3 regions of the Comamonas sp. lk genome follow, and region 1 is predicted to be linked to each of the others. Evidence: predicted binding sites of a transcription regulator. Region 1 holds the regulator's gene; each other region holds the start of a gene.
What was found. Region 1 encodes sigma-54, which starts transcription at its own class of promoters, with help from an activator protein. Its sites were predicted from a motif close to TGGCANGNAANCTGCTTT; they were not measured.

Region 1 (3,278 bases):
TGGCGCGAGGGCGAGGGCGTGATCTTCGACGAGACCTATATGCACTGGGCCGAGAACCGCTCGGAAGGCAATCGCATCGTGCTGTTTTGTGATGTGGAGCGCCCCATGACCAACGGTTTTGCCCAGTGGCTCAATCACTGGCTGGGCAAGAATGTGGTGGCCGCCGCCAGCTCGCCCAACAACGAGGGTGATCCCCGCGGCATGATCAGCAAGCTTTTCAAGATTTCCTTCTACGCCGGCAAGTACCGCCGCGCCTTCCGCAGCTGGAACCCGACCTTCTACAAGGTCCTCAAATTTGGGCTGATGATTGCCGTGCTGGCGCTATTCATCTGGTGGTTGATCCCGAACTGATGGATGCCGCCTGAGGCGCTTTGCGCACCAAATTAAAAAGCCGCTGAGCATGGCATCAGCGGCTTTTTTGTTGGGCGTGGCTTACAGCGCCTTGCGCAACGTGGTGGTGGGGATCTTCAGCTGCTCGCGATACTTGGCCACGGTGCGACGGGCGCATTCAATGCCTTGCTCCTTGAGCATATCGGCCAGCTTGGCGTCCGACAGCGGTTTTTTCGTGTCTTCCGCATCCACAAACTGCTTGATCAGCGCCCGCACAGCCGTGCTGGAGGCGCTGCCGCCGGTCTCGGTGCCCAGGCCCGAGCCGAAGAAGTACTTGAGCTCGAACGTGCCTTGGGGCGTGGCCATGTACTTAGCCGTGGTTACGCGGCTGATGGTGGATTCATGCAGGCCCAGGGCATCGGCAATATCGCGCAGCACCAGCGGGCGCATGGCCAGCTCGCCATGCACAAAGAAGTTTTTCTGCCGCTCCACAATCGCTTCCGACACCCGCAAGATGGTGTCAAAGCGCTGCTGGATGTTCTTGATAAACCAGCGCGCTTCCTGCAGCCGCTGCTGCAGTGCCGCATGGCCTTCGCTGTTCTTGTGGCGGCGCAGCACGCCGGCATAAATGTCATGCACCTTGAGCCGCGGCATGACTTCGGTGTTGAGGCGAACGGAAAACTCCATCCGGCCCGAGCCGACACGCACCGGGCGCACGATGACATCGGGCACCACGATATGGCGCTCCACATCCACGAAGCGGCGGCCGGGTCGCGGCTCCAGCCGCGCAATCAGGGCCAGGGCCTCGCGCAAAGCTTCCTCGCGCGCGCCGCACAGGCTGGAGAGCTTGCGCATATCGCGTCGCGCCAGCAAGTCCATGGGCTGGCAGCACATGGACAGGGCCAGTTGCAGCACATCCCAGTGCTTTGCTGTCGTGCCCTCATCTTCGGCCAGACGAATCAGATCGCGCAGCTGCAGTTGCAGGCATTCGGCCAGATCGCGTGCACCCACGCCCACGGGCTCCAGGCTTTGCAGCAACTTTAGCGCCATGGCAAAGCGCTGCTCCAGCTCTTCGCGCTCTTCCAGGTCGTCACCGGCCAGGCTGTAGGCCAGATCGGCCAGAGGCTCTTCCAGATAACCGTCGTCGTTCAGCGATTCGATCAGAAAGCGCAGCGCCGCGCAGTCCTCGGCACTCAGGCGCAGGCTGAGCGCCTGGCGGTGCAGAAAATCGCTCAGGCTTTCATGCTCGCGCGCCAGATCGATGGCGTCGGTTTCCTCGTCGCCATCGCTTTTGCGGCTGCCGGACGAGGAGGGGCCATCCCATTCGCTGCTGGATTCGCCCCCCCATTCCCCGTCTTGTCCGTCGGCACCGTCGCCGCTCCAGTCCAGCGTCTCGGGGGTTTCGGTGGTCGGCGTTTCCGCTATGGTTTCAGAAGCTGCTTGTGTTGATGAATATTCAGTTTCAGATGAGTAGCCATCTGAAGTGCCCATGGATTCGGCGGCAGCCGCTTCCATAGAAGGAGCGTCCATCGGCGCATCGACGTCGTCGCCGTCGCGCTCCAGAAACGGGTTGTCCACCAGCATCTGTTCGACTTCCTGCGCCAGCTCCAGCGTGGACAGTTGCAGCAACTGAATCGACTGCTGCAGCTGCGGCGTGAGCGACAGATGCTGGGATACGCGTAAGGACAGGCCCGGCTTCATCAACTGAACATCCTTGATGTGCAAGCGACCCCGGCATGCCCCCGATGCAGGGACAGCAGCCACAGGAAACGGGGGAGCGCGGTGGTCAACTCACGCATCACATGCGGAAGTGTTCACCCAGGTAGACTCGGCGCACATCGGCGTTGTCCACGATCTGCTCTGGCGTACCTTCGGCCAGTACATGGCCGTCGCTGATGATGAAGGCGTGGTCACAGATACCCAGGGTTTCGCGCACGTTGTGATCGGTAATCAGCACGCCAATGCCGCGCTCTTTCAAGAAGCCGATGATGCGCTGGATTTCGATCACCGCGATGGGGTCGATACCGGCAAACGGCTCATCGAGCAGAATGAAGCGTGGCTGCGTGGCCAGGGCGCGGGCGATTTCCACCCGGCGGCGTTCGCCCCCGGACAGGGCCAGCGCCGGAGACTGGCGCAGATGCTCCACGCGCAATTCCTTGAGCAGATTGTTCAGCCGCTTGTCTATCTCTTCCTTGGAGAGCAGCTTGCCTTGCTCGTCCTTTTGCAGTTCCAGCACGGCGCGGACGTTTTCTTCCACGCTGAGCTTGCGGAAAATCGAGGCTTCCTGCGGCAGATAGGACAGTCCCAGGCGCGAGCGCTGGTGAATCGGCATATTGCCCACGGCATGGCCGTCGATGAAGATCTCGCCGCCATCGCTGCGCACCAGACCCACGATCATGTAAAACGAGGTGGTCTTGCCCGCGCCGTTGGGGCCCAGCAGACCGACGACCTCGCCTTTTTGCACGGACAAAGACACGTCCTTGACCACCTTGCGGCTGCCATAGGACTTGGCCAGATGCCTGGCCTCCAGGCGGCTGTCCGCTTCGCCGCTGCGCAGGGTGCTGTCACGGCTCATTTCTTGTCACCTGCCTTGTCGCTGGCTTTCTCACCGCCCAGCGTCATGCTCTGGCGCAAGGGCTCGGCCTTGGGCTGGGCTGGCTTGGGCTGGGCGCCTGGCGTGCCGTCCTTGGGCGCCATGATGGCGCGCACCCGACCGCCCTGGCCCACGGAGGAGCTGGGCAGGCCACCGCTGGTCTTTTGACCGTCGACGGTATAGACGTCGGTGATGTTGTTGTAGACGATGACCGAGCCCGTGACCTGGTCGCTGAGCTGACCGCCACGGTAGCGGCGCATCTCGCCACGGCGAATGAATTTGACGATATCGGCCTTGCCGTCGTACTCGATGACCTCGCCCTCGCCTTCAATGAACTCATCGGGCTGACCGGGTT
Region 2 (3,278 bases), on a different contig from region 1:
GGTCGGTCAAAAGCTGTTGGGCGCGGAACGAGCTCAGGGCGTTTCCACCCTCAAACTGTGTCAGATGCAAGGTCACTTGGCGGCCTGTTTATGTGAAGGCTGGTGAAGAGCGCCACGGCCGGCCTCTGCGTGAGAGGGCCAGACCAAGGCGCTGAATCGGTGAACCTCGGATTTTAACTTGCCTAGCACTAACCCTGGGTCTCACGTCCACAAGCCCTGCATGTTCACGCCCGCAATGGGATAATTCCGGCCATGAGCATCACACTGAAGACTCCCGAAGACATCGAGCGCATGCGCGTGGCAGGCCGTTTTGCTTCGGATGTGCTGGACTACATCACCCCCCACATCAAAGCCGGCATCACCACGCAGCAGATCGACGATTTGTGCGCCGAACGCATGGCCCAGCAAGGCACCAAGACCGCCTGCCTGGGTTACCAGCCGCCGGGCATGACGCCCTTCCCGGCCTATGTCTGCACCTCGGTCAACCATGTGGTCTGCCACGGCATTCCCAATGACAAGCCTTTGAAGAAGGGCGATATCGTCAATGTGGACGTGACCATCATCACCGACGACGGCTGGTTTGGCGACAACAGCCGCATGTTCATCATCGGCGAGGGCACGATTGCTGCCAAACGCCTGTGCCAGCTCACGTTTGAAGCCATGTGGAAGGGCGTGCAGCAGGTCAAGGCCGGTGCCACCCTGGGCGATGTGGGCCATGCCATCCAGACGTTTGCCGAAGGCCACAACCTGTCCGTGGTGCGCGAGTACTGCGGCCACGGCATCGGCCAGGTGTTCCACGACGAGCCCCAGGTGCTGCATTACGGCCGCCCCGGCGAAGGCGTGCGACTGGAAGAAGGCATGGTCTTCACCATCGAGCCCATGCTCAATCTGGGCAAGCGCGACATCAAGGCCATGCCCGACGGCTGGACCGTGGTCACCAAGGACCGCAGCCTGACCGCCCAATGGGAGCTGATGCTGGCCGTCACCAAGACCGGTTATGACGTGCTGACCTGGTCGGACGGCTCGCCCACGCCGCCGGACTTCATCACCGCCATCCGCACCTGAAGCCCGACCTGCACTGAACACCACATGCCGCACCTCCCCCCAAGGGAGTGCGGCATGTTTTTTGCATGTCTTTGGTGAATTCACCGGCACGGTTTCTAATGGGCGAGCACTGCATCGCTGGCCTGCACAATAGGAGCTGCCTGCCTATGCCTTGTTGAACCGAATCCCCTGCTGCGCATGACCTCCCCTGCTTCCCACCCGACTCCCTCCCCTGACGAGCCTTCGCTGGAGCAGCTGCGCGAGCGCTATCGTGAAGACAAGGCCAGGCAGATTGCACTGCTCAAGAACTCCGCGCTGGGTCGGCGCAGCGTGCGCGGGGTCTTGCACCATTTCAGTGAATTGGCCGACGGCCTGCTGCGCAAGCTTTGGCAGCGGGCCGATATTCCGGCGCAGGCCGCGCTGGTGGCGGTAGGTGGTTTTGGCCGCGCCCAGCTGTTTCCCTATTCGGATATCGATGTGCTGGTGCTGTTGCCCACCGAGCTGCAGCAGAGCGCAAACGAAGCGCTGACGCAGCGCATGGAGCAATTCATCAGCAGTTGCTGGGATGCGGGACTGGAGATCGGCTCCAGCGTGCGCAGCATAGAAGAGTGCTTGCAGGACGCCGCCGAGGATTTGACGCTGCAGACCGCCATGCTGGAATCGCGCCGTATCTGCGGCAATGCAGCGCTGTTTGAGGACTACCAGAGCCGGTACCGGGCCCAGCTGGACCCTCAGGCTTTTGTGGAGAGCAAGCTGCTGGAGATGCGCCAGCGCCATGCCAAGCATGATTTCACGCCCTACGCGCTGGAGCCCAACTGCAAGGAATCGCCCGGCGGTCTGCGCGATCTGCACACCATGCTGTGGCTGGCCAAGGGCGCGGGCTTTGGCAACAGCTGGCGCGAACTGGCGGAAAAAGGCCTGATCACTCCGTTCGAGGAGCAGCAGCTTGACGCCAACGAAGCCCTGCTCAGCCTGATCCGCGCCCGCCTGCACGCCGTAGCGGGCCGTCATGAGGACCGGCTGGTGTTTGACTTGCAGACCACCGTGGCCGAGGCTTTTGGCTATAGCTCCACCACGCCCGAAGGCAAAAAGCTGGCCATGCGCGCCAGCGAGACGCTGATGCGCCATTACTACTGGGCGGCCAAGGCCGTGACCCAGCTGTGCCAGATCGTGCGCATGAGCATAGAGGAGCGGCTCAACCCCAGCTCCTATGAGCCGATTGCCCTGAACGAGCGCTTTTACGAGAAGGCCGGCACCATCGAAGTCGCCAGCGACGATCTGTATGAACGCGAGCCACATGCCATTCTTGAGACTTTTCTCATGTATGAGCACAACGAGGGCTTCACCGGACTGTCCTCGCGCACGCTGCGGGCGCTGTATGGCACGCGCGATCTGATGGATGCGGCCTTCAGGCGCGATCCGGTCAACCGCGCCACCTTCATGAAGATCCTGCAGCAGCCGCGCGGCATCACCCATGCCATGCGGTTGATGAACCAGACTTCGGTGCTGGGCCGCTATCTCTGGCCGTTTCGCCGCATCGTGGGCCAGATGCAGCACGACCTGTTTCACGTCTACACGGTGGATCAGCACATTCTCATGGTGCTGCGCAATGTGAGGCGCTTTTTCATGGCCGAACATGCGCACGAGTATCCGTTTTGCTCCCAGCTGGCCGGCGGCTGGGACAAGCCCTGGATTTTGTATGTAGCCGCCCTGTTTCACGATATCGGCAAGGGCCGTGGCGGCGACCATTCCGTCATCGGTGCCGTCGAAGTCAAGCGTTTTTGCCGCGCCCATGGCATTGCCAAGCCCGATGCCGAGCTGATCGAATTTCTGGTGCGCGAGCATCTGACCATGAGCCAGGTGGCGCAAAAACAGGACTTGTCCGATCCCGAGGTCATCAAGGCCTTTGCCCAGCGCGTGGGCAATGAACGCCATCTCACGGCCCTGTATCTGCTGACCGTGGCCGATATCCGCGGCACCAGCCCCAAGGTCTGGAGCGCCTGGAAGGGCAAGCTGCTGGAAGACACCTACCGCCTGACGCTGCGCGTGCTGGGCGGCCGCGCACCCGATGCGGCTGCTGAAATCGAAGCCCGCAAGCGCGAGGCCCTGGTGCAGCTGGCGCTGTCGGCCCAGCCTTTCGAGTCGCACAAAAAACTCTGGGAAACGCTGGACGTGAGCTACTTCATGCGCCACGAAGCAGCCGATATTGCCTGGCACACCCGCCATATCTCGCG
Region 3 (3,278 bases), on a different contig from region 1:
ATGGGTCGCGCTTAAGGCCGGGCTTGGGTATGCTTGCTGGCATGAACTTGCTACTGGACTCCTTCTGGCGTGCCCTGGCGTATTGCGTACACAAGCGGGTGATTGCCTGGTCACTGTTTCCTCTGCTGCTCATGACGCTGATGGTCTGGGGCCTGGGGTATTTCTTCTGGGCCGATGCCGTGCAGAAGGTACAGGCTTTGCTTGACGGCGTAGGCTGGTTGCACAGGCTGTGGGTCTGGATGCAGGAGCACGGTGTGGGCTACGCCTCGGAAGTGGTGGCCTCCATGCTGGTGGTGCTGGGCACCGGCCCCATCATCGTGGTCGTCTCCTTGCTGCTGGTGGCCATGTTCATGACGCCGGCTCTTACCGAGCTGGTGGCACAAAAGCGCTTTCCGGTCCTGGAGAAAAAGCAGGGCGGCTCCACCCTGGCCAGCCTCAGCTGGTCTGCAGGCTCCACCGGCATTGCACTGATTGCCCTGGTGGTCACCTTGCCGCTGTGGGTCATGCCCCCGCTGATGCTGCTGGTGACGCCCATGATCTGGGGCTGGCTCACTTACCGCGTCATGGCTTTTGATGCACTGGCCGAGCATGCCAGCAAGCCTGAGCGTCGCAGCCTGTTTGTGCGCTATCGGGCTGCGTTGATCTTCATGGGCCTGGTCTGCGGCTATCTGGGTGCGGCACCGGGCGTGATCTGGATCTCCGGCCTGGTCTTTATTGCGGCCTTCTGGGTGCTGATTCCCATCGCCATCTGGATTTACGCCATGGTGTTCGCTTTCTCATCCCTGTGGTTTGCGCATTTCTGTCTGGCCGCCCTGGAGCAGATGCGCAAGGAGCCCAGCCGTGGTGCTCAGGAGCCCCAGGTGCCGTTTGCGCCAGGGACGCAGGCCTCCTCGGCACCCTAGTCAAATTGCGGTGCATTCTTTTGGGCATGAGATCGCCACACTCTCTTGAATGCACCTTCTTGGTGCAATTAAATTCACTGATTTGGTGCAAATTTTGAACATCGCACTAAGGTGAGACAATTTGCACCGAGTTGGTGATGGCAGTGGAATATGCTTATTCAAGGCAAGTGCAGGACTTACTTGCCAAATGCTGACTTTGCAGCATGACAAGAAGTTGGCACGGAAGCTGCTTTATTTCTTTTATCGTTAATTTGATCAGCCAAGTTGGCAGGAGTGATCTGATGGCAAAGACCGTTGCAGACGTGATGAAGATGGTGGAGGAGAACGAAGTCAAATTCGTCGACCTGCGCTTTACAGATACCCGCGGCAAGGAACAGCACGTGACCGTGCCTGTGTCGCACTTCGATGATGACAAGTTCACCTCGGGCCATGCTTTTGACGGTTCGTCCGTTGCTGGCTGGAAGGGTATCGAAGCTTCGGACATGCAGCTCATGCCCGACCCCAACACCGCCAACATCGATCCTTTCTTTGAAGAAACCACACTGATCTTGCAGTGTGATGTGATCGAACCCGGTGATGGCAAGGCCTATGACCGCGATCCCCGCTCCATCGCCAAGCGCGCTGAAGCCTATCTGAAGTCTTCCGGCCTGGGCGATACCGCCTACTTCGGACCGGAACCCGAATTCTTCATCTTCGACGGCGTGCGCTGGGGTACCGAACCTCACAACCCCTTCTTCGAAATTGAAGAATACGAAGCTCCCTGGAATACCGGCACCAAGTTCGAAGGCGGCAACCGCGGTCACCGTCCTCGCACCAAAGGTGGCTACTTCCCCGTGCCTCCCGTCGACAGCACGCAAGACATGCGCGCCGAGATGTCCCTGATTCTGGAATCCGTGGGCATTCCCGTCGAAGTGTTCCACCACGAAGTGGCAGGCGCTGGCCAAAACGAAATTGGCACCCGCTTCTCCACTCTGGTTGAGCGCGCCGACTGGACACAGCTGCAAAAGTACGTGATCTGGAACGTGGCCAACACCTACGGCAAGACGGCAACCTTCATGCCCAAGCCCTATGCTGGCGACAACGGTTCCGGCATGCACGTGCACCAGTCCGTGTGGAAGGATGGCAAGAACCTGTTCGCCGGTGACGGCTATGCCGGTCTGTCCGACTTCGCCCTGTACTACATTGGCGGCATCATCAAGCACGCCCGTGCCCTGAACGCCATCACCAACCCAGGTACCAACAGCTACAAGCGTCTGGTTCCCGGTTTTGAAGCGCCTGTGAAGCTGGCTTACTCGGCCAAGAACCGCTCCGCTTCCATCCGTATTCCTTACGTGAGCAACCCCAAGGGCCGCCGCGTGGAAGCTCGCTTCCCCGATCCATTGATGAACCCCTACCTGGGCTTCTCGGCTCTGCTGATGGCGGGTCTGGACGGCGTGGAAAACAAGATCCATCCCGGCGAAGCTGCGACCAAGGATCTGTACCATCTGCCTCCCGAGGAAGACAAGCTGGTGCCCACCGTCTGCCACAGCCTGGATCAGGCTCTGGAAGCACTGGACGCCGACCGCGCCTTCCTGACCAAGGGTGGTGTGTTCACAGACAGCATGCTGGATGCCTACATTGAACTGAAGATGGGTGAAGTGACCCGCTTCCGCCAGGCCGTGCACCCTGTCGAATACGATATGTACTTCTCGCTGTAATCGCAGCAGGCAGTTCAGAAAAGGCGACGCAAGTCGCCTTTTTCATTGCTGCGGCTCTGTATTCAGCAGGAACCAAACAGCGGTAAGCAAGTCAATCAATCGCATCAAGACGCAAGCTTGGAGCGATACTTGCAATATTGAAATGGCTGTGCTGTCCCAAGTGGATAGCCCGAGGGAGCTGAATGAAAAAACTGTTTGTGTCGTCGCTGTTGCTGGCTATATGCGCTGGGAGCTGGGCGCAGGATGTGATCTACCGCTGTGGGAACGAATATACGAACAACGTTTCCCAGGCCAAAGCCAAAGGCTGCAAGCCGGTGGATGGCAGCGGCGTCACAGTGATCCATGGCACGCGTGCAGCCCAGCCTGCGGCACCAAAAGTGCAGAGCGGCAACGCATCATCTGGCAGCTCTGCCCCTGCCCGCCCGGCTGAGAACAGCGCAGCGCAAAAAGCCCGGGATTCGGATGCCCGCGCCATCCTGCAGTCCGAACTGAGCAAGGCCCAGGCTCGTTTGGCTGAACTCAAGGCGGAATACAACGACGGCAATCCCGTGCGCACGGCGCTGGAGTTGCGCAACCCTCAGGGCTACCCAGAGCGCGTGGCCAAACTCAAGGCGGATATTGCCCGCCAGGAAAGCGATATTGCCGGTATCCGGCGCGAGCTGGAGCGTCTGCCTCCGGC

Region 2: the regulator sigma-54 is predicted to act here: its motif matches at 1,116-1,133, upstream of EAO39_RS15730 ([protein-PII] uridylyltransferase).
Region 3: the regulator sigma-54 is predicted to act here: its motif matches at 1,118-1,135, upstream of glnA (type I glutamate--ammonia ligase).

The regions. Positions count from the first base shown of each region.
Region 1 is NZ_UOOB01000002.1:757,921-761,198, forward strand. Features, by position in the region: gene EAO39_RS22300 (aspartyl/asparaginyl beta-hydroxylase domain-containing protein) at 1-351, shown strand, start outside; gene EAO39_RS22305 (RNA polymerase factor sigma-54) at 433-2,031, opposite strand; gene lptB (LPS export ABC transporter ATP-binding protein) at 2,129-2,905, opposite strand; gene lptA (lipopolysaccharide transport periplasmic protein LptA) at 2,902-3,278, opposite strand, start outside.
Region 2 is NZ_UOOB01000001.1:3,457,591-3,460,868, forward strand. Features, by position in the region: gene purL (phosphoribosylformylglycinamidine synthase) at 1-76, opposite strand, end outside; gene map (type I methionyl aminopeptidase) at 253-1,065, shown strand; gene EAO39_RS15730 ([protein-PII] uridylyltransferase) at 1,243-3,278, shown strand, end outside.
Region 3 is NZ_UOOB01000001.1:3,600,834-3,604,111, reverse strand. Features, by position in the region: gene EAO39_RS16440 (sterol desaturase family protein) at 1-15, shown strand, start outside; gene EAO39_RS16435 (EI24 domain-containing protein) at 30-902, shown strand; gene glnA (type I glutamate--ammonia ligase) at 1,184-2,599, shown strand; gene EAO39_RS16425 (hypothetical protein) at 2,782-3,278, shown strand, end outside.